DNA from 3 places in the Streptomyces sp. NPDC050842 genome. Region 2 is predicted to be linked to each of the others. Evidence: riboswitches for the same ligand, from Rfam matches in the RefSeq annotation. Region 2 holds a riboswitch; each other region holds the start of a gene.
What was found. Region 2 has a riboswitch for cobalamin ahead of ACIBG6_RS02995 (energy-coupling factor ABC transporter permease). Riboswitches for the same ligand answer to the same signal wherever they lie in the genome.
Positions count from the first base shown of each region.

Region 1: it holds a riboswitch for cobalamin, as region 2 does, so the genes downstream of both, metE (5-methyltetrahydropteroyltriglutamate--homocysteine S-methyltransferase) here and ACIBG6_RS02995 (energy-coupling factor ABC transporter permease) in region 2, are expected to answer to the same signal.
Region 3: it holds a riboswitch for cobalamin, as region 2 does, so the genes downstream of both, cobN (cobaltochelatase subunit CobN) here and ACIBG6_RS02995 (energy-coupling factor ABC transporter permease) in region 2, are expected to answer to the same signal.

Region 1 is NZ_JBITGA010000013.1:22,981-29,958, reverse strand. Features, by position in the region: gene ACIBG6_RS34410 (LLM class flavin-dependent oxidoreductase) at 1-126, opposite strand, end outside; gene ACIBG6_RS34405 (Lrp/AsnC family transcriptional regulator) at 221-691, shown strand; gene ACIBG6_RS34400 (hypothetical protein) at 878-1,783, shown strand; cobalamin riboswitch at 1,915-2,064, shown strand; gene metE (5-methyltetrahydropteroyltriglutamate--homocysteine S-methyltransferase) at 2,252-4,570, shown strand; gene ACIBG6_RS34390 (oxygenase MpaB family protein) at 4,665-5,828, opposite strand; gene ACIBG6_RS34385 (polyprenyl synthetase family protein) at 5,875-6,927, opposite strand; gene ACIBG6_RS34380 (polyprenyl synthetase) at 6,917-6,978, opposite strand, start outside.
Region 2 is NZ_JBITGA010000001.1:671,508-678,485, forward strand. Features, by position in the region: gene ACIBG6_RS02975 (FAD-dependent oxidoreductase) at 1-965, opposite strand, end outside; gene ACIBG6_RS02980 (ATP-binding cassette domain-containing protein) at 1,062-1,928, opposite strand; gene cbiQ (cobalt ECF transporter T component CbiQ) at 1,925-2,674, opposite strand; gene ACIBG6_RS02990 (energy-coupling factor ABC transporter substrate-binding protein) at 2,681-3,082, opposite strand; gene ACIBG6_RS02995 (energy-coupling factor ABC transporter permease) at 3,079-3,777, opposite strand; cobalamin riboswitch at 3,806-4,041, opposite strand; gene ACIBG6_RS03000 (Rid family hydrolase) at 4,056-4,448, shown strand; gene ACIBG6_RS03005 (VOC family protein) at 4,497-4,889, opposite strand; gene ACIBG6_RS03010 (ArsR/SmtB family transcription factor) at 4,886-5,188, opposite strand; gene ACIBG6_RS03015 (PTS-dependent dihydroxyacetone kinase phosphotransferase subunit DhaM) at 5,255-5,665, opposite strand; gene dhaL (dihydroxyacetone kinase subunit DhaL) at 5,662-6,282, opposite strand; gene dhaK (dihydroxyacetone kinase subunit DhaK) at 6,327-6,978, opposite strand, start outside.
Region 3 is NZ_JBITGA010000005.1:429,323-436,300, reverse strand. Features, by position in the region: gene cobN (cobaltochelatase subunit CobN) at 1-2,300, opposite strand, end outside; cobalamin riboswitch at 2,379-2,512, opposite strand; gene ACIBG6_RS18990 (cobalamin biosynthesis protein CobG) at 2,592-3,899, shown strand; gene ACIBG6_RS18985 (precorrin-8X methylmutase) at 3,896-4,549, shown strand; gene cobJ (precorrin-3B C(17)-methyltransferase) at 4,546-6,045, shown strand; gene ACIBG6_RS18975 (hypothetical protein) at 6,067-6,591, opposite strand; gene ACIBG6_RS18970 (alpha/beta hydrolase) at 6,615-6,978, opposite strand, start outside.

The sequences.
Region 1 (6,978 bases), on a different contig from region 2:
GACGGCGATGTGGTCCGAGACCATCAGGAGGTCGTAACCCAGGCCTTCCACGGTCCGGGCCCAGTTCCGCAGGACTCCGGGGTCGGTGCCGGGTCCAAAGTTGAGGATGTTGACTCCGATCTTCACGAGAACGAGGCTAGCCAGGCGGCCGGGGCCCGCAGAAGGGCTTCCCGCCTGTTCCGGGGCCCTTCGGCCGTGGATCCGCCGGTAATCTGGCCGGATGACCGAGACCCTCGACGCGACGGACTGGGCGATCCTGAGGGAACTCCAGAAGGACGGCCGGATCGCGTACACGGAGTTGGCGCGGCGGGTGAACCTGAGCGCGTCGGCGACCAAGGAGCGGGTGCGGCGGTTGGAGGACGCCGAGGTGATCACGGGGTTCCGGGCGGAGGTGGACCTGGAGCGGACCGGCTACCCGGTGCTCGCGGTGGTCCGGCTGAAGTACCCGGGGACACGGCACGAGCCGTTGCGCCGGCTGCTCGGTGAGCGCCCGGAGTTCCTGGAGTGTCTGCGTACCACCGGGGACGACTGCTACGTCCTGAAGGTGGCGGCCACGTCGATGTCCCATCTGGAGGAGCTGGTCGACGCGCTGGCGCAGTTCGGGAGTACGACCACGAACCTCGTCCTCAGCCGGACGCTGCCGTTGCGCGGACCGGCCGAGCCGCGAGCGGACGTGCGCGCGGCTCGCTGAGATCCGGAAGGGGCGCGCGATACCGACCGCGCGCCGTCCACGTCCGACCGCACGCTCCGGCGAACGGGGCACAGGGCACTGGGGACTTCCCGACCAAGATCAATAGCCTGACGTCCGGCGCGTGACCTCGCGTCTGTCGGACAGAGAAGGCAAGCGACTCCCGTGAAACTCCCGATGTTGCAGCGCATGGCCTGGCTCACCGCGGCGACCGCGCTGCTGACGACGCTCGGCTCCGCCCCGGCAGGCGCCGCCGGGGAATGGCAGAAGGTCGGTGCCGACGCCCGCAGCGGTGTCAGCGGTCTCGCGTACGAGGGCACTACCGAGGACGGAACCGGCGTGCGCGTCCTGGCCGTGCACGACAACAAGCGCTCGGGCCAGCAGCGGCTTTCCCGGATCACCCACCGGGAAGGCTCCGACACCGTCTCCCCACTGACCTGGGACGGGCCGGAGCCGGTCGACCTCGAGGCCATCGAGGCCATCCCCGGGATGCCGGGCGAGTACCTGGCGCTGACCAGCCGCGGCGTCCTCTTCCGTGTGAAGGTCGCCGGGTCCACGGCGACGGTCGTCGACTACACGCCGCTGCCGGCGATCGGCGAGGGCGACGACTTCGAGAGCTTCGCGCTCGTCGCGCAGAACGGGAAGCTCGCCGCCCTGTGGGCGGACCGGGGTACCGGCCCGGACCGTCCCGCCACCCTGTACGCGGCGCCGCTGACGTTCGCCGCGTGGGGGCAGCCGCTGTTCGGCGCGGTGACGAACCGGACCTACCGGTCGACGCACCCGGACGACGCAGGCACGCGGCACATCTCCGACATCGCGGTGACCGCCGCCGGCCGGCTCGTCGTGGGTTCGGCGGCGGACGCCGGCGACGACGGCCCGTTCGACTCCGCGGTGAGCGACGCCGGCCGGGTGACGATCTCGGCGACGGGCCGGGTACGGGTCTCGCTCGCGGCCTCCCCGACCGTGCTCGGGACGTACCCCCAGTACAAGATCGAGGCGGTGGAGTGCCTGCCCGACTCCACGGACACCCTGCTGGGCACGGACGACGAGAACCTCGGCGGCTACGTACGGACGGTGTCCCTCTGCGGCGCCTGAGCACGACGTGACCTGACGGACTCCGGGGCCTGATGGGGCCCCGGAGTCCCCTTTGCGTGCACAGACCGCGAGGACCGGGCTACGCTGCGGGTGCAGCTGGTTCGCCCCCGTCAGCCGGACGGGACGCGTCGTAAGAGGGAACCCGGTGGGAATCCGGGACTGCCCCGCAGCGGTGAGCGGGAACGACCGCCGTCATCAGCACTGGGCCCGGGAAGGGTCTGGGAAGCGACGGCCATTAGGTGTCCTCCCCCGTGAGGACGTGCCCGCGAGTCCGAAGACCTGCCCGTTGCCCGCACGCGGACGATTCCGCGCGCGGATGTTCCGGTGACCTCGTGGGCGGGTCGGCGTACAGAGCGAGAAGGACGACCGCGTCGCACCGCGCCGGGTCGCGCCGTCCGTTCCGTCACCCCTTCGTGCCCTCGTCCCGTCACCGGGATCTCAGGGATTCATCTCGCGAAGGAGATCTCCGTGACCACCAAGTCCGCAGCCGCGGCAGCGCAGGCCACCCTGTACGGCTACCCCCGCCAGGGCGCCGACCGGGAACTGAAGAAGGCCGTCGAGGGCTACTGGCAGGGCCGCGTCACCGCCGACGCCCTCCGGACCACCGCCGCCGACCTGCGCCGCACCACCTGGCGGCAGCTCGCCGCCGCCGGTATCGACGAGGTCCCCACCGGCGACTTCTCGTACTACGACCACGTCCTCGACACCACCGTCATGGTCGGCGCGATCCCCGCCCGCCACCGGGCCGCCGTCGCGGCGGATCCGCTCGACGGGTACTTCGCCATGGCACGTGGCACCCAGGACGTCGCACCGCTGGAGATGACCAAGTGGTTCGACACCAACTACCACTATCTTGTCCCGGAGTTGGGTCCTGACACGGTCTTCGCGGCCGACTCCTCCCAGCAGGTCACGGGCCTCAGGGAAGCCCTCGACCTGGGCCTCGGCGCCCGGCCCGTCCTGGTCGGACCCGTCACCTACCTGCTTCTCGCCAAGCCGGCGCCCGGCGTGGCGGCCGACTTCGATCCGCTCACCCTCCTCGACCGGCTGCTTCCGGTGTACGCCGAGGTCCTCGCCGACCTCCGCGCGGCGGGCGCCGACTGGGTGCAGCTCGACGAGCCCGCCCTCGTCCAGGACCGCACCCCGGCGGAACTGAACACCGCCGCACGCGCCTACCGCGACCTCGGCGGCCTCACGGACCGGCCGAAGCTCCTGGTCGCCTCCTACTTCGACCGGCTCGGCGACGCCCTCCCGGTGCTGGCCAAGGCGCCGGTCGAGGGGCTGGCCCTCGACTTCACCGAGCGGGCGGCCGCCAACCTGGACGCGCTCGCCGCCGTCGGCGGCCTGCCCGGCAAGCGACTCGTCGCGGGAGTGGTCAACGGCCGCAACATCTGGGTCAACGACCTGACCGCGTCGCTCACCACGCTCGGCACCCTCCTCGGTCTCGCCGACCGCGTCGACGTGGCGGCCTCCTGCTCCCTGCTGCACGTCCCGCTCGACGCCGCCGCGGAACGCGACATCGATCCGCAGATCCTGCGCTGGCTCGCCTTCGCCCGCCAGAAGACCGACGAGATCGTCACCCTCGCGAAGGGACTCTCGCAGGGCACCGGCGCCATCACCGGCGAACTCGCCGCCAACCGCGCCGACCTCGCCTCGCGCGCCCGCTCCCCCATCACCCACGACCCGGCCGTTCGCTCCCGCGCCGACGCCGTCACCACCGCCGACACCCGCCGCTCCCAGCCGTACGCCAAGCGGGCGAACTCCCAACACGCCGCCCTCCGGCTTCCGTTGCTCCCCTCCACGACCATCGGCTCGTTCCCGCAGACCGCGGAGCTGCGGACCGCGCGGGCCGACCTGCGGGCCGGGCGGATCGACACCGCCGGCTACGAGGAGCGCATCAGGTCCGAGATCCGGGAAGTGATCGCCTTCCAGGAGAAGACCGGCCTCGACGTCCTGGTCCACGGCGAACCCGAACGCAACGACATGGTCCAGTACTTCGCCGAACAGCTCACGGGCTACCTGGCCACGCGCCACGGCTGGGTCCAGTCCTACGGCACCCGCTACGTCCGGCCGCCCGTCCTCGCCGGCGACATCTCCCGGCCCGCACCGATGACCGTCCGCTGGACGGCGTACGCCCGGTCCCTCACCGCCAAGCCCGTCAAGGGCATGCTCACCGGACCGGTCACCATGCTGGCCTGGTCCTTCGTCCGGGACGACCAGCCCCTCGCCGACACGGCCCGGCAGGTAGCCCTCGCCCTGCGCGACGAGGTGAACGACCTGGAGGCAGCGGGCACTTCGGTCATCCAGGTGGACGAGCCGGCTCTCCGCGAGACCCTGCCGCTGCGCACCGCCGACCACAGGACGTACCTGGCGTGGGCGACGGAGGCGTTCCGCCTCACGACCGCCGGAGTGCGCCCGGAGACCCAGATCCACACCCACATGTGCTACGCCGAGTTCGGCGACATCGTGCAGGCCATCGACGACCTCGACGCCGACGTCATCAGCCTGGAGGCCGCCCGCTCCCACATGCAGGTCGCCCGCGAACTCGCCGCGCACGGCTACCCGCGCGAGGCGGGACCCGGCGTCTACGACATCCACTCCCCGCGCGTCCCGAGCGCCCACGAGGCCGCCGAACTGCTCCGCACCGGCCTCGAAGCCATCCCCGCCGAGCGGCTCTGGGTCAACCCCGACTGCGGTCTGAAGACCCGAGGTTGGCCCGAGACCCGCGCCTCCCTGGAGAACCTGGTCGCGGCGGCCCGCACCGTCCGCGCGGAACTCGCCACCCCCTGACCGTGCCGTAGGGCCAGGGAATCCCCGCGCCCCCGCCCGAGCGGCGGGGGCGCGGGGATCACGAGCAGCACAGGCAGCACACACAGCACGGGGATCACGGGGAGACCGTGGCGGCCGGTGGCGTCCAGCGGCGAGTACGGGCCGAGGCGGACGAGAGGCCGTACTCCTTCCTGAGGTGCTCGGGGATGGCGTAGTGCATGACGCGTCCGCGGGTGAGGGAGGACAGTTCGAGGACGGTGGTGAGGTGGCCGAGGCGGTCCAGGGCCCACGCGCCGAGCGGGGAGCGGTCCTCGATGGTCTCCAGGACGCCGAGGAGGTGGGGGACGGACTTGACGAGCGTGTCCCAGCGGGTGCGGGGGACGTCCAGCCAGTCGGCGCAGGTGTCGCCGACGAGGTAGCGGATGAGCGCGGAGACGACCGGGTCGAAGAGGGTGCCGGGCACGACCTCCTCGTAGAGGTCGATCAGCTGCCGGGTCAGATGGGATCCCTCCGGGGAGGGGCCCATGTGGCGGATCATGTACTGGTCGAGGAAGCGGCGGGCGTCGTCGAGGGTCTTCGGTACGGCGTCCTGGTCGACGCCCAGCATGGCGCCGACCACGCGCCAGGCGTAGTAGTAGGCGTCCGCGCCTTCGGAGGTCATGTGGATGCCCAGGCGGTGGAGACTGTCAAGGACGAGCATCGAGAAGAACATCTGCCCGCCGATCATGTCCTCCTGACAGATCGGCACCCCCAAGGCCCCGGTGTCCCAGCGGTCCTCGCGGGTGAGGTGGTGGCGGATGGAGGCGTGGAGCAGGCGGACCTTCTGCGCGGCGGGGATGAAGCGACTGCCCGCCTCGAAGGCGTCGGGCCGCATCAGGTAGACGGTGAACTGGCCCGTCTCCGCCATGCGGTTGGACGGGTAGCTCAGACCGTGTGTCGTCGACAGCAGCCTCGCCACGTGCGGCACGAGGTAGCAGGCGGGCATGGCGGCGAAGGACAGCGCGGTGGAGATGTGCACGTTGTTGTCGATGAAGAACAGCCGGGCCTTCTCCATCTCCCCCCAGTCCACCCAGGCCGGCGGGGCGCTCGTGGCCCGGAGGTACTCCCGGGCGACGTCGGGCAGCCCGTCCGGCAGTGGAGCGCCGACGGTGGAGACGTACCGCATCAGGGTGTTGAACGTACCGACCTCGCCGCGTTCGAAGAGCGCGGCGACCGTGGCGTCGGCGAGTTCGTCGCCGGTCTTCCGCAGGGCGTCCGTCGACGCCTCGGTCCGGGTCATGGCAGGGCTCCTTGTTCTCCTGGTCGTCCGTCGGTCCGCCGGTCCGTCAGGATCGGCGGGCCGCCGCCGAGTACGCCAGGGCGGTGAGCGCGGCGGCGGCCGGCGCGGGCAGGTTCAGCGCGTCGAGGGCGCGGAGCGCCTCCTCGACGCGCGAGGTGATCATGGCCTCGACCCGTTCGGGTGCCCTCAGCCGCCGCATGACCGCGCGTACGGCCTCCAGGGCGTCGGGGTCGTCCGGCCGGCCGAGCAGGTCGCGCAGCCGCCCGCGGTCCTCGTCCCCGGCGAGCCGCCAGGTCTCCGCGAGGAGGGCGGTGGGCCGATGGCCGTGTACGTCGTCGGCGCCGGCCTTTCCGGTGACCTCCGGGTCTCCGAACAGGCCGAGCAGGTCGTCCCGCAGCTGGAACGCCTCGCCGAGCGGCAGTCCGTACGCCGAGTAGCCCTCGCGCAGCCGCCGCCCGGCCCCGGCCAGGGCGCCGCCGATCGACAGGGGCTGTTCGACGGTGTACTTGGCGGTCTTGTAGCGGATCACCTTCAGGGACGCCGCCGTGTCCGGGGCGGCGCCGGTGTGCAGGATCTCCAGGCACTCGCCCGCGATCAGGTCCCGGGCGAGCGCCGCCCAGAGCGGACGGGCCCGGCCGAGGTAGGCGGCCGGCAGTCCGCTGGTGACGAAGAGCTGGCCGGCGAGCGACATGAGCAGGTCCCCGACGAGCATGGCCAGCGACCGGGCACCCGCGGCGGGCCGCGGGTGGTGCTCCACCGCGTCGCGCAGGGCCAGGTGCGCGGTGGGCCGGCCGTGCCGCAGGGGACTGTCGTCGATCAGGTCGTCGTGCACGACCGCGGCCGCGTGCACGATCTCCATCGAGGCCGCCGCCCGCAGCAGCGCTTCGCTGTCGGGCTGCCCCACCGCACGCCAGCCCCAGTAACAGAACGCCGCCCGCAGCCGCTTGCCGTCCGCGACCGCCGCCTCCACCTGCTCGGCCACCGGGCCCAGCGCGGGATCGACCTCGGACAACAGGTCGGCCTCCTGGGCGACGTACCGCCGGAGTACGTCGTCGACGCGTGCCTTGAACGCGGCGGCATCCCAGCGCTCAGACGTCATCGTCGGCCCGCCGGGCCAGCACGTGCCGGGCGAGAACCTCCAGGTGGGCCG
Region 2 (6,978 bases):
AGGAAGGGACGGGCCAGCGAGACCAGGTCGGCCCGGCCGTCGGCGAGGATCTCCTCGGCGACCTCGGGGGTGTTGATGCGGTTGCTGGTGACGAGCGGGACGGAGACCGCGCCCATCAGCTTCTTCGTCACCCAGGTGTAGGCGCCGCGCGGCACGGAGGTGGCGATGGTGGGGATGCGCGCCTCGTGCCAGCCGATGCCGGTATTGATGATGGTGGCGCCGGCCGCCTCGATCTCCTTGGCCAGCTGGACGACCTCCTCCAGGGTGGAGCCGCCGGGTACGAGGTCCAGCATGGAGAGGCGGTAGACGAGGATGAAGTCCGTGCCGACCCGCTCGCGGATCCGGCGGACGATCTCCAGCGGGAAGCGGACGCGGTTCTCGTACGAACCTCCCCACCGGTCGGTGCGCTGGTTCGTGGCCGCGGCGATGAACTCGTTGATGAGGTAGCCCTCGGAGCCCATGACCTCGACGCCGTCGTACCCCGCCTCCTTGGCGAGCTCGGCGCAGCGGGCGTAGTCCTCGACGGTCTGCTCGACCTCGGCGTCGGTCAGCTCGTTCGGTACGAAGGGACTGATCGGGGCCTGGATGGCGCTGGGCGCCACGAGGCCGGGGTGGTACGCGTACCGGCCGAAGTGCAGGATCTGCATCGCGATCCGGCCGCCCTCGCCGTGCACGGCGTCGGTGATCAGCCGGTGCTCGGCGACCTCGTCGGCGGTGGTGAGCTTGGCCCCGCCGTCCCAGGGGCGGCCGGCCTCGTTGGGCGCGATGCCGCCGGTGACGATGAGGCCGACGCCGCCGCGGGCGCGCTCGGCGTAGAAGGCGGCCATGCGCTCGAAGCCGTGCTCCGTCTCCTCCAGGCCGACGTGCATCGAACCCATGATCACCCGGTTGGGCAGGGTCGTGAACCCGAGGTCGAGCGGGCTCAGCAGATGCGGGTACGGGGTGGGGGTGGGGGTCGCGGTCATGGGGGCGCCTCCTCGCGCAGGATCAGTCGACCTCAGTTCTAGGGGACCCCTCTCTGTTATGCAACTAGTTGCAGAAGGTTCGGAACGTGATGTGTACTACTCAGTAGCTACCGGGGCGGTCTGCGACCAGGCGTCGAGCTCCTCCGGCGTACGGGGCTCGGGCGCGTCCGGGGCGAGCAGCCCGTGGGCGCGCAGCAGCCGGGCGACGGACGTGCCCCAGGGCCGCCGCAGCCGCGCCGCGTCGAGCAGGGCGTCGTCCCCGAGGAGCTCGGCGACCGGACCGGTCCGCAGCCCGGCGGGGGAGAGCACCGCCGCCTCGTCCGCCCAGCGCAGCGCGAGATCCACGTCGTGCGTCGCCATCACCACCGTCGTCCCGGACGCGCGCAGCCGCGCGAGGGCGTCGAGCAGCCGCTCCTGGCCGTGCGGATCGAGCCCGGCCGTCGGCTCGTCCATGATCAGCACCCGGGGCCGCATCGCCACCGCGCCCGCGATCGCCGCCCGCTTGCGCTGCCCGTACGACAGCAGATGCGTCGGCCGGTCCTCCAGGGCCACGATGTCCAGCGCCTCCAGGGCCTCGCGCACCCGGAGCCGCACCTCCTCCTCCGGCAGTCCCAGGTTCATCGGCCCGAAGGACACGTCCTGGCCGACCGAGGCCGCGAACAGCTGGTCGTCCGGGTCCTGCACCACGAGCTGCACGGTCGTCCGCAGCCGGGTCAGCCCCTTCCGGTCGTACGTCACCTCCGCCCCGTCCAGGAGCAGCGACCCGCTCCCGCGCCGCAGCCCCCCGCTGAGCAGCCGCAGCAGCGTCGTCTTGCCGCTGCCGTTCCGCCCGAGCAGCGCGATCGCCCGCCCCTCCGGCACCGCGAAGTCCACGTCCGACAGCACCGCCGGCCCGTCCTCGTAGGCGAAACCCGCCTTCACCAGCTCCACGACGGGCGTCGCGGAGGTCGTCGGAGACGTCACGGCAGGAACCTTTCGAGTACGAGGGTGAGGGCGACGAGCCCGCAGAGGAGCCCGCCGGCCGTCGCCAGGAACCGGCGGGAGACCGCGGCCGCGGGGACCAGGACCCGCAGGGTCCCGTCGTAGCCGCGCCCGGCGAGCCCGGACTGCAGGCGCTGGGCCCGGTCGAAGGCGCGCACGAACGACGTGGCGCCGAGGCCGGCGAGCGAGCGCCAGGTCGCCGCCCGGGTGGTGTGCCCGAGGCGGGCGGCCTGCGCCTGACGGATCTTGGACAGGGAGTCGAGGAGCAGGAAGATGATCCGGTACATCACGAGCGCCACGTCCACCACGGGAGCGGGCACCCCCGCACGGACGAGCCGGGGGAGCACGTCGGAGACGGGCGTCGTGAACGCGAAGAGCAGCACCCCCAGCGAGGCGGCGGCGGTCCGCAGCAGCAGCTCGCCCGCGTGGACGGGCCCGCCGGGCGCGAGGGCCACGAACCCCCGCGCCCCGCCCACCTCGAAGAGCAGCGGCACCGCGCCCGTGACGCAGAACCCGAGCGGCACGCGGAACGCCCGCCACAGCTGACGGCCCGCCACCCCGGCCGGGCCGAGCAGGACCACGAGCGTGGCCGCCGCGACGAGCACCGCACCCGGCCACGGCGGCAGACACACCGCGCACAGGGTGAGACCGAAGCCGAGCAGGGCCTTCTCGACGGGATGGCGGCGGCGCCAGCGACTGCTGTGCGCCGCCGCGTCGATCGGCAACATGGGCGGCTACGCGTCCTTGTCCCCGGCGTCGACGCGCGAGTCCGCACGCGCGACACCCTCCGCGCTCTCCATACCATCCCCGGCCTGCGCCAGCGCGCGGGCCTCACCCTGCCGACGTCCGCGCCGCACACCGAAGTAGTAGGCGAGGACACCGGCGCCCAGCGCCGCCTGGAGGGCGAACAGCGCCGACTCGATCTCCCCCGACGGAGGCTCGTACAGGGGGCTGAACCACGGTTCGTAGTCCGGCTGGAGCTCCGTGATCGCGGTCTCCGCCTCCGCGTCCGCCCCGGCGAACGGCTCCTCCTTGTGGTCGCCGAGCCCCAGCGCGAGCGGCAGCACCGCGAGCGCGGCGACGACGAGCAGCAGCAGGGCGTTGATCTTCGTGTTCCGGCTGACGGTGAAGCTCATCGCGCGGCCGCCTCCTCGTGTCGCTTCGTGGCGGACCGGGTCAGGACGCCCAGCCGGGTCAGCTCGCCCTTGCTGGACTGCATGAGCAGCCGCATCACGAGCACGGTGAGCAGGCCCTCGCTCACCGCCAGCGGGATCTGCGTCACGGCGAAGATGGAACCGAACTTGGCCAGGGCGCCCATGATGCCGCTCCCCTGGTCGGGGAAGGCCAGCGCGAGCTGGACGCTCGTGACGCAGTACGTGGACAGGTCGGCGACGAACGCGCCGAAGAAGACGGCGACCATCAGCGGCGCACCGAACCGGCGCACCAGCAGATAGGTCCCGTACCCCGCCCAGGGCCCGACGATCGCCATCGAGAAGGCGTTCGCGCCGAGCGTGGTGAGCCCGCCGTGGGCGAGCAGCAGCGCCTGGAAGAGCAGGGTGATCGTCCCGAGGACCGCCATGATCGGCGGTCGGAAGAGGATCGCGCCCAGACCCGTACCCGTCGGATGCGAGCAACTGCCCGTCACGGACGGGAGCTTGAGCGCGGACAGGACGAACGTGAAGGCGCCGGAGGCGCCGAGCAGCAGGGTGGACTCGGGGTTGGAGCGCACCTCGCGGGTGAGCGCGCGAACCCCGTGGACGACAAACGGAGCGGCCGCGACGCCCCAGGCGGCGGCGTGTACGGGGGGCAGATACCCCTCGGCTATATGCATGGTTGGGAGACCCTCTCCAGCACCTCGTGGATGGACAACGCACCTTGGCCGGTCTCCTGGCTGACGGTCATACGTCCCGACTCCGCCTTCCCACACCGCGGTGGTCTCCCACAACGGTCCAGTGGCTTGCCCACGGGGGTCTCCCACGGGTGTGGAGCCGGAACTCCCGATCACAGTGGCGAGGGCCGCACCGGTACTGCACCGGTTTCCCGTACACCAAGGCCCTGCGACACTAGTGCGTTGACCAGGTGCATTACAACGCGGAGGAGCACGGAGCGGTGAGTGATGTTCGACAGAGGGTCAGTTCCGGGTCGCCACTCGAACCGGAGATCGGCTTTTCCCGGGCCGTTCGAAAGGGTGCGTACGTAGCGGTCGCCGGGACCGCTCCCATCGGCGACGACGGGGCCGCCGTCGCGCCGGGCGACGTGTACGCCCAGACCGCCAGGTGTCTCGACATCGCCGAGGCGGCGCTGAAGGCGGCGGGTGCGTCCCTGGACGACGTCGTGCGCACCCGCGTCATGCTCACCGACGTGACCTCGTGGAAGGAGGCCGCGCGGGCCCACGGGGAGCGGTTCGCGGAGGTGCGGCCGGTGACGACCTTCGTCGAGGTCTCGCGGTTCATCGATCCCGCGTGGCTCGTCGAGGTGGAGCTCGACGCGGTCGTGGACTGACGACGGGGGGAGCGGGCCGACAGTCGGCCGGCCCGCCACTGCTCCGTACTACTTCGGCTCCGTCGCGATCTGGATCAGGTTGCCGCAGGTGTCGTCGAAGACGGCGGTGGTGACGGGGCCCATCTCCAGGGGCTCCTGGGTGAAGTGGACGCCGAGGCCGCGCAGACGGGCGTACTCCGCCCGCACGTCGTCGACCGCGAACTGGGCCAGCGGGATGCCGTCCTGGACCAGCGCGTCGCGGTACGGCTTGACCGCCGGATGGCCGGCGGGCTCCAGGAGGAGTTCGGTGCCGGCGGGCTCGTGGGGCGAGACGACCGTCAGCCACCGGTCCGTCTCGCCCAGCGGGACGTCGTGCTTCTTCACGAAGCCGAGGATCTCGGTGTAGAAACGCTCGGCCTTGGCCTGGTCGTCGACGAAGACGCTGGTCAGATGGATCTTCATGAGGTGCTCTTCTCCGGTCCTGGGGTGTCGGGCACGGGCCATCGCTCGGTGATGTGCCGCAGGGGGGCGGTGTTCAGGTCGTGGAACTTGTACCGGCCCTCCCGCCTGGTCTCGACGAGCCCGGCGGCCTCCAGCACGGCGAGGTGCTGGGAGACCCCCTGGCGCGAGATGCCGAGCTGATGCCTCATGCTCAGCCGCGAACAGATCTCGAACAGTGTCTGTCCGGATTTCTCCGTGAGCTCGTCGAGGATCGTGCGGCGGGTGGGGTCGGCCAAGGCTTTGAAAAGGTCGTCGGCCACCACTCCAGGATAGGCAACTCCTCGCTTGCCTATCAAGTCGACACCCTCACTCCCTGGCGCCGTCACTCACTGCTTGCGATAGGTGTACGCCTCCGAGGCCGCCGAGGCCACCGCGTCGAGATCCCCGCCCGCGCTCGCCGTCACCAGCGCCGCGACCGCGCCCTCGACGAACGGCGCGTCGATCAGCCGGGAGCCCTCCGGCAGCGCGTCGCCCTCGGCGAGCAGCGCCTTCACCGTCAGGACCGCACTGCCGAGGTCGACCAGGAGCGCCACCCCGGCGCCGCCGTCGACGGCCTCCGCCGCCGCGCGGATCAGCTCGGCGCTCGTCCCGAGACCGCCGTCGGGGAGCCCGCCCGCCGGCAGGATCGGCGCGGTCCCGCCCCCGCCCGCGAGGCCCTGGGCCAGCGCCGCCACCGCGGCCGCGACATCCGCGCTGTGCGAGACCAGCACGATGCCGACCGGCGCGGTCGCGCTCACCCGGCGCCCTCCGTACGGGCTGCGGCGGCGAGTTCGGCGAACAACAGCGCCGACGACGTCGCCCCCGGGTCCTGGTGCCCGATCGACCGCTCGCCGAGATAGCTGGCCCTGCCCTTGCGCGCCCGGAGCGGTACGGTCGCGAGGGCGCCCTCCTCGGCCGCCGCGCGCGCCGCACCGAAGGAGCTCCGCAGTCCCTCCACGGCCGGGACGAGCGCGTCCAGCATCGTCTTGTCGCCCACCTGGGCGCCACCCAACTGGCCCACAGCGGCCACCCCGGCACCGAACGCCTCCGCGAGCCGCTCCCGGGCGACACGCTCGTCCTCGCCCAGTGCCTTGCCCGTACGGCGCAGAAGTGTCCCGTACAGCGGTCCCGAAGCTCCGCCCACCGTGGAGATCAGCTGCCGTCCCGCGGCGACGAGCACCGCTCCGGGCGTCGCGGGCGGATCCTTCGCCAGCAGCTCCGCCACGGCCGCGAACCCGCGCTTCAGATTGACGCCGTGGTCGGCGTCGCCGATCGCCGAGTCCAGCTCGGTGAGCCGGTCGGCCTCACGGTCGACGGCCCCGGCCGTCGCCTCCAGCCACCGCACGAAGAAGTCCGCACCGAACGTCTCGTCCATGCCTGCGTCCTCACCCTCTCCCACTCCGTCTCCCATACCTTGTCTCACCGACCCCAGCGCAACGCGGGCGTCTGCACCGGCGCGTCCCACAAGCGCAGCAGCTCCTCGTCCACCTCGCACAGGGTCACCGAGCAGCCGGCCATGTCGAGCGACGTCACGTAGTTCCCGACGAGCGTCCGGGCGACCGGGATCCGGCGCTCGGTCAGCACCCGCTGCACCTCGGCGTTGAAGCCGTACAGTTCGAGCAGCGGGGTCGCGCCCATGCCGTTGACCAGCGCGAGCACCGGACCGGACGGGCGCAGGTCCTCGACCACGGCGTCGACGGCGTAGTCCGCGATCTCCCGCGAGGTCATCATGGCGCGTCGCTCGCGGCCCGGCTCGCCGTGGATGCCGATGCCCAACTCCAGCTCGCCGGCGGGGAGATCGAAGGTGGGGCTGCCCTTCGCGGGCGTGCTGCACGCACTCAGCGCGACCCCGAAGGACCGGCAGCGCGCGTCCACTTGGCGGGCGATCGCCTCCACCCGTTCCAGCGGGGCGCCTTCCTCGGCGGCGGCCCCCGCGATCTTCTCCACGAACAGGGTGCCCCCGGTCCCGCGCCGCCCCGCCGTGTACAGGCTGTCGGTCACCGCCACGTCATCGTCGACCAGGACCTTCGCGACCTGGATGCCCTCGTCCTCGGCGAGCTCCGCCGCCATC
Region 3 (6,978 bases), on a different contig from region 2:
TCGCAGGCGAAGCGGAGGACCGCCTGCACCTCCGGACCATAGGTGGTGGGGACGGCGTCGACGGACCAGCCCGCCGCCTCCATCGTCTCCACCAGCTCGCGCGCCTTCGCCTCCGCCTCGTCGGCCGTGGTGCGGGTCGCCGCCGACTCGTCCAGGCCCAGCGCCTCGCGCAGGCCCGGCAGCGCCTGCGTACCGCCCCAGATCTGGCGGGCGCGGAGGATCGAGAGGACCAGGTTGACGCGGGCCTCGCCCTCCGGCGCGCCGCCCAGGACGTGCAGGCCGTCGCGGATCTGGGCGTCCTTGACCTCGCACAGCCAGCCGTCGACGTGCAGCAGGAAGTCGTCGAAGCCGTCGTCCTCCGGCCGGTCCTGGAGCCCCAGGTCGTGGTCCAGCTTGGCCGCCTGGATCAGCGTCCAGATCTGGGCGCGGATCGCGGGCAGCTTCGACGGGTCCATCGAGGAGATCTGCGCGTACTCGTCGAGCAGCTGCTCCAGGCGCGCGATGTCGCCGTACGACTCGGCGCGCGCCATCGGCGGCACCAGGTGGTCGACGAGGGTCGCGTGCACGCGCCGCTTGGCCTGCGTGCCCTCGCCCGGGTCGTTGACGAGGAAGGGGTAGATCAGGGGGATGTCGCCCAGTGCCGCGTCGGGGCCGCAGGCGGCGGACAGGCCGGCGTTCTTGCCGGGCAGCCACTCCAGGTTGCCGTGCTTGCCCAGGTGGACCATGGCGTCGGCGCCGAAGCCGCCGTCCTCGGCGCGGGCGGCGATCCAGCGGTAGGCGGCCAGGTAGTGGTGCGACGGCGGGAGATCGGGGTCGTGGTAGATCGCGATCGGGTTCTCGCCGAAGCCGCGCGGCGGCTGGATGAGGATCAGCAGGTTCCCGCGGCGCAGGGCGGCGAGCACGATGTCGCCCTCCGGGTTGCGGGAGCGGTCGAGGAACATCTCGCCGGGCGCCGGGCCCCAGTGCTCCTCGACGTGCGTACGGAGCTCCTCGGGCAGGGTCGCGTACCAGCGCTTGTAGTCGGCGGCCGGGATGCGGACGGGGTTGCGCGCGAGCTGCTCCTCCGTCAGCCAGTCCTGGTCGTGGCCACCGGCGTCGATGAGGGCGTAGATCAGCTCGTCGCCGTCGCCGGAGATCAGGCCGGGGAGGTCCTCGGCCGGGCCGAAGTCGTAGCCCTCCGCGATCAGGCGGCGGAGGAGGGAGACGGCGGAGGCGGGGGTGTCCAGGCCGACCGCGTTGCCGATGCGGGAGTGCTTCGTCGGGTACGCGGAGAGGACGAGCGCCAGCTTCTTCTCGGCGTTCGGGATGTGGCGGAGCCGGGCGTGGCGGACGGCGATCCCGGCGACGCGGGCCGCGCGCTCGGCGTCCGCGACGTACGCAGGAAGCCCGTCCGCGTCGATCTCCTTGAAGGAGAACGGGACGGTGATGAGGCGGCCGTCGAACTCGGGCACGGCGACCTGGCTGGCCGCGTCCAGCGGCGACAGGCCTTCGTCGTTCTCCTCCCAGTTCTCGCGCGAACCGGTCAGGCACAGCGCCTGGAGGATCGGCACGTCGAGCCCGGCGAGCGCGCCCGCGTCCCAGGCCTCCTCGTCGCCGCCGGCCTGCGCCTCGGCGGGCTTGGTGCCGCCCGCCGCGAGGACGGTGGTGACGATCGCGTCGGCGGTACGGAGCCGGTCGAGCAGCTCCGCCTCGGGGGCGCGCAGGGACGCCACGTACAGGGGGAGGGCCTGGGCGCCGGTGTCCTCGATCGCCGCGCAGAGGGTTTCCACGAAGGCGGTGTTCCCGCTCATGTGGTGGGCGCGGTAGTAGAGCACCGCGATCGTCGGGCCGGTCGTGTGACGGGCCGTGCGCTCCAGGGGGCCCCAGGTGGGGGCCGGCGCCGGGGCCTCGAAGCCGTGGCCGGTGAGGAGGACGGTGTCGGAGAGGAAGCGGGCCAGCTGCTCCAGGTTCCCGGGGCCGCCGTGCGCGAGGTAGGCGTGCGCCTCGGTGGCGACGCCGACGGGGACGGTCGAGGTCTCCATCAGCTGGGCGTCGGGGGCCTGTTCGCCGCTGAGCACGACGACCGGCTTCCCGGTGGCGCGGATCGCGTCGATCCCCTCCTCCCAGGAGCGGATGCCGCCCAGAAGGCGGACGACGACGAGTTCGACGCCGTCGAGGAGGGCGGGGAGTTCGGCGAGGGGCAGCCGGGAGGGGTTGGCGAAGCGGTACTCCACCGGGCCGCCGGCCCCCTCGGCCGAGGCGGCGTTCGCCGCGCGGGCACTGAGCAGGTCGGTGTCGGAGTGCGACAGCAGCAGAAGCATGGCGTGCGCAGGCCCTTCCTCGGGGTTGTCCGCGCCCCGGGTGGTCGTGTGGGTTGGGGCCTCCCCTGCTCGAGCGAAGCCGAGAGCTTGGGGAAGGGAGTTCCTGACTCACCCGTGCCATCGCTGGTACGGGCTCACAGTGGCGGGACCGCGCCGGATTCTCACCGGGCTTCCTCCCCGGGGTCCTGGGACCCCATGCCGATCTGCATCCTAGATCGTGGCGTCGGCGGGGCGGGGCGGGGCGGGGAGTCGGCCGGATCACACTCGGTGGTGGCCCGGTTCCCCGTGGGTATGCTCGCCGCCATGCCGCCCACCCCACCCCCGACGCCCGAACGGGACGAAGCTCGCATACGGGACCGTGGCGACGCCTGCCCCGGGGCGCTGCGCCTGCATGCCGCCGACGACGGCCGGCTGGCCCGACTGCGGCTGCCCGCAGGGCGCTTGACGGCACGTCAGGTGGCAGCGCTTGCGGACGCGGCGGAGATCCTCGGCGACGGGCGGATCAGCATCACGTCCCGGGGGAACGCGGAGCTGCGCGGCCTCGCGGACGACTGCGGGGCGGAACTCGCCGCGCTGCTCGCGGAAGCGGGCCTGCTGCCCTCCCCCACCCACGAGCGCGTCCGCAACATCGCGGCCTCCCCGGCCGCCGGCCTCGACGGACTCGGCGGCCCCGAGGTCCAGTTGTGGGCCCGTGAGCTGGACACCCTGCTGTGCGCCGAGCCCTGGGCGGCGGCGCTTTCCGGCCGTTTCCTGTTCGTCCTCGACGACGGGCGCGGAGACGTGGCGGGCCTCGGCGGCGATGTGACCTTGGTCGCAGTGGAGCCGGGGCCGGCTGACCCTTCCGGATCCGCGCTGCTGTACGTGGGCGGGAGGGCCTTCCGGGTCGGCGGGGCCGACGCGCCCCGGGCCGCCCTCGCCGCCGCCGGGGCTTTCCTGGACGCCGCCCGCGAGGCCGGGAACGGGGCCTGGCGGGTGCGGGAGCTGCCGGAGGGGTGCGCCCCGGACACGGCGGGCGCGCTGGACCGCGCGGGGATCGCGGCGGAGCCCGTACCCACGCCACACCTCCTTCCCCACCTCCCCGATGGCGCGCCCCTCGCCCCCGGGCCCCTCGGCGCCACCGCCCTGTACGTCCTGGCGCCCCTCGGCCGCCTCACCGCCGCCCAACTGCGCGCCCTGCTTCCCGCCGAGGAGGTACGGCTGACGCCGTGGCGCGGTGCGGTCGTCGTCGGGGCGGCGGCGGGCCGCCAGGACCACGACCGGCTCGCGGCCCTCGCCGCCGCCGGGCTGATCACCCGGCCCGACTCACCCTGGGCGGGCGTCAGCGCCTGCACCGGGCGCCCCGGGTGCGCCAAGTCCCTCGCGGACGTCCGCGAGGACGCGGCCCCGGGGTCCGCCCTCGGCCTCCCCCGCGGCCTCCACCTCCCCGTCCACTTCTCCGGGTGCGAGCGCCGCTGCGGGCACCCGCACGGCACCTGGGTCGACGTCGTCGCCACCGCCGACGGCGCCTACCTGGTGGACGGCGTCCCCACCCCCCGTACCGCCCTGCCCGACGCAGTGACCACGGCCCGCACGACCACAGCCACCACGACGACGAGATGAGCGAGAGCACCAGGATGTTCGACTACGAGAAGGACGGGGCGGAGATCTACCGCAGGTCCTTTGCCACGATCCGCGCCGAGGCGGAGCTCGCGGGCCTGCCCGCCGACGTCGCCCAGGTGGCGGTCCGGATGATCCACGCCTGCGGCATGACCGACCTCGTCCAGGACATCGCGTACTCCCCCCAGGTCGCCGCGAACGCCCGCGAGGCCCTGCGCGCCGGCGCCCCGATCCTCTGCGACGCGCAGATGGTCGCCAGCGGCGTCACCCGCAAGCGGCTGCCCGCCGACAACGAGGTGATCTGCACGCTCTCCGACCCGGCCGTGCCGGGCCTCGCCGCCGACCTCGGCACCACCCGCTCCGCCGCCGCGCTCGAACTGTGGCGGGACCGCCTCGAAGGCTCCGTCGTCGCCATCGGCAACGCCCCCACCGCCCTCTTCCACCTCCTGGAGATGATCGCGAAGGGCGCCGGCAGGCCGGCCGCCGTCCTCGGCATCCCGGTCGGCTTCATCGGCGCCGCCGAGTCCAAGGACGCGCTCGCCGCGAACACCCTGGACCTCGACTACCTCGTCGTACGGGGCCGGCGCGGCGGCAGCGCGATGACCGCCGCCGCGATCAACGCCCTCGCCCACGAAGCGGAGATCCAGGCATGAGCACCGCGCACACGAAGGGCAAGCTGTACGGGGTCGGGCTCGGGCCCGGCGACCCGAACCTGATGACGGTCGCCGCGGTGAAGGCCATCGCCGCCGCCGACGTCGTCGCGTACCACTCGGCCCGCCACGGCCGCTCGATAGCCCGCTCCATCGCCGCCGAGCACATCCGCGAGGACCACGTCGAGGAGCGGCTCATGTACCCGCTCACGGTGGAGACCACGGACCACCCCGGCGGCTACCGGGGCGCCCTGAACGACTTCTACGAGGAGGCCGCGGCCCGCCTCGCCGTCCACCTCGACGCCGGCCGCACGGTCGCCGTCCTCGCCGAGGGCGACCCGCTCTTCTACGGCTCGTACCAGCACATGCACAAGCGGCTCGCGGACCGCTACGACACGACCGTCATCCCCGGCGTCACCTCGGTGAGCGCCGCCGCCGCCCGGCTCGGCGAGCCGCTGTGCGAGGCGGAGGAGGTCCTCACGATCATCCCCGGCACCCTGCCGGAGGACGAGCTGACGGCCCGCCTCGCGGGCACCGACTCGGCGGTCGTGATGAAGCTCGGCCGCACCTTCCCCACCGTGAAGCGCGCCCTGGAGCGGGCGGGCCGGCTCGACGACGCGCGGTACGTGGAGCGGGCGTTCATGGCGGGCGAGCGGACCGGCGACCTCGCCGACATCGACCCGGACTCCGTCCCGTACTTCTCCGTCGCGGTCCTCCCCTCCCGTATCGACCAGGAGCTTCCGGTACGGGAGCGGGGCGAGGTCGTCGTCGTCGGCACGGGCCCGGCCGGCGCGCCCTGGCTGACGCCCGAGTCGCGCGGCGCGCTCGTCAACGCCGACGTCCTCGTCGGCTACACCACCTACCTGGACCGGGTGCCGGAGCTGCGCCCCGGGCAGATCCGGCACGGCTCCGACAACAAGGTCGAGTCGGAGCGGGCCGAGTTCGCGCTCGACCTGGCCAAGCGCGGGCGGAAGGTCGCGGTCGTCTCCGGCGGCGACCCGGGCGTCTTCGCGATGGCCACCGCCGTCCTGGAGGTCGCCTGCGAGCCGGCGTACGCGGACGTTCCCGTACGGGTCCTGCCGGGCGTGACCGCCGCCAACGCGGCCGCCGCGGCGGCGGGCGCCCCGCTCGGCCACGACTACGCCACGATCTCGCTCTCCGACCGGCTCAAGCCGTGGGACGTCATCGAGGCCAGGCTGCGCGCCGCCGCCGGCGCCGACCTGGTCATCGCCCTCTACAACCCGGGCTCCAAGTCCCGTACGCACCAGGTGGCCGCCGCCCGCGACCTCCTGCTCGAACTCCGCTCGCCCGAGACCCCGGTGGTCGTCGCCCGTGACGTCGGCGGCCCCGAGCAGTCGGTGCGCGTCCTCACCCTGAAGACCCTGGACGCGTCCGAGGTCGACATGCGCACCCTGCTCCTCGTCGGCTCGTCGCAGACGCAGGCGGTCGAGCGGGCCGACGGCCGGACGATCGCCTGGACGCCGCGCCGCTACGGCTGACGCCCAGACGACCGACGGAGGTCAGAACTCCTGCTGCTCGGCGTCGGGCGGCAGGAGGCAGGGGGTGCTCACGACGAGCACGATCAGCTGGTCGTCCAGGTCCTCCGCGGAGACGGCGAAGCGCTGGTCCGGCTGCCTGGCGTCGACCAGGTTCACGGGATCCTTGGCCGGGTCGGACCGGTAGCCCTGGATCTCGAAGCCCTGCTTCTCCAGCTCGTCCTTGATCGCGCGGATGCCCGCCGTCTGCCGGTCCCTGGGCAGCTTCGCGCGGAGGTTGTACCGCAGGGTGAAGCGGCCGTCGCTCGCCGACTCCCCGCCCTTGCCGAGGCAGTTGGAGAAGTTCGCCTGCCGGGTCGACGCGACGGCCTCGGCCCCGGCCGTGCGCGCCATGGAACTCGTCCAGTGCTCGGCCCACTCCTCCGCCTTCTCCTTGCTCATGCGGGGCAGCGGATCGTTCTTCGCTTCGTCGGACACACAGCCCCCCAGGAGCAGTACGAGAACAGGTACGAGGGCGAGCGAAGCCCTCCGGATCACAGGTCGGGTCACGGGACTCCTCCGGGTCGGGGGCGTCATGAGGCGGGACCGCTCTCCGGCTGCTTCCCGGCGATGATGCGCCCCTGGTTGGCCAGGCTCTGGCTGTCGTCGTTCCAGTAGCCGCTGTGGCCACTGGTGTCGACGTACATCTGCTGGCCGCCGAAGGCGGGGTCGGCCGGGTTCTCACCGAGGGTCTTGTCCGCGGCCCAGTTAATGACGCCGTCGTCCGGCGCCGCGCCGACCCAGAGCCGGGAGGGCGAGACGTGGAGCTGGTCGGCCCGGTCCACGTTGAGGCCCGGGCTGCCGACGACGATCATGTCGTCGGTGTCCAGTCCCCGGCCGCCGGAATCGGCCGTGCCCACCATGGTGGAGCCGTAGCTGTGCCCGACGACGGTCATG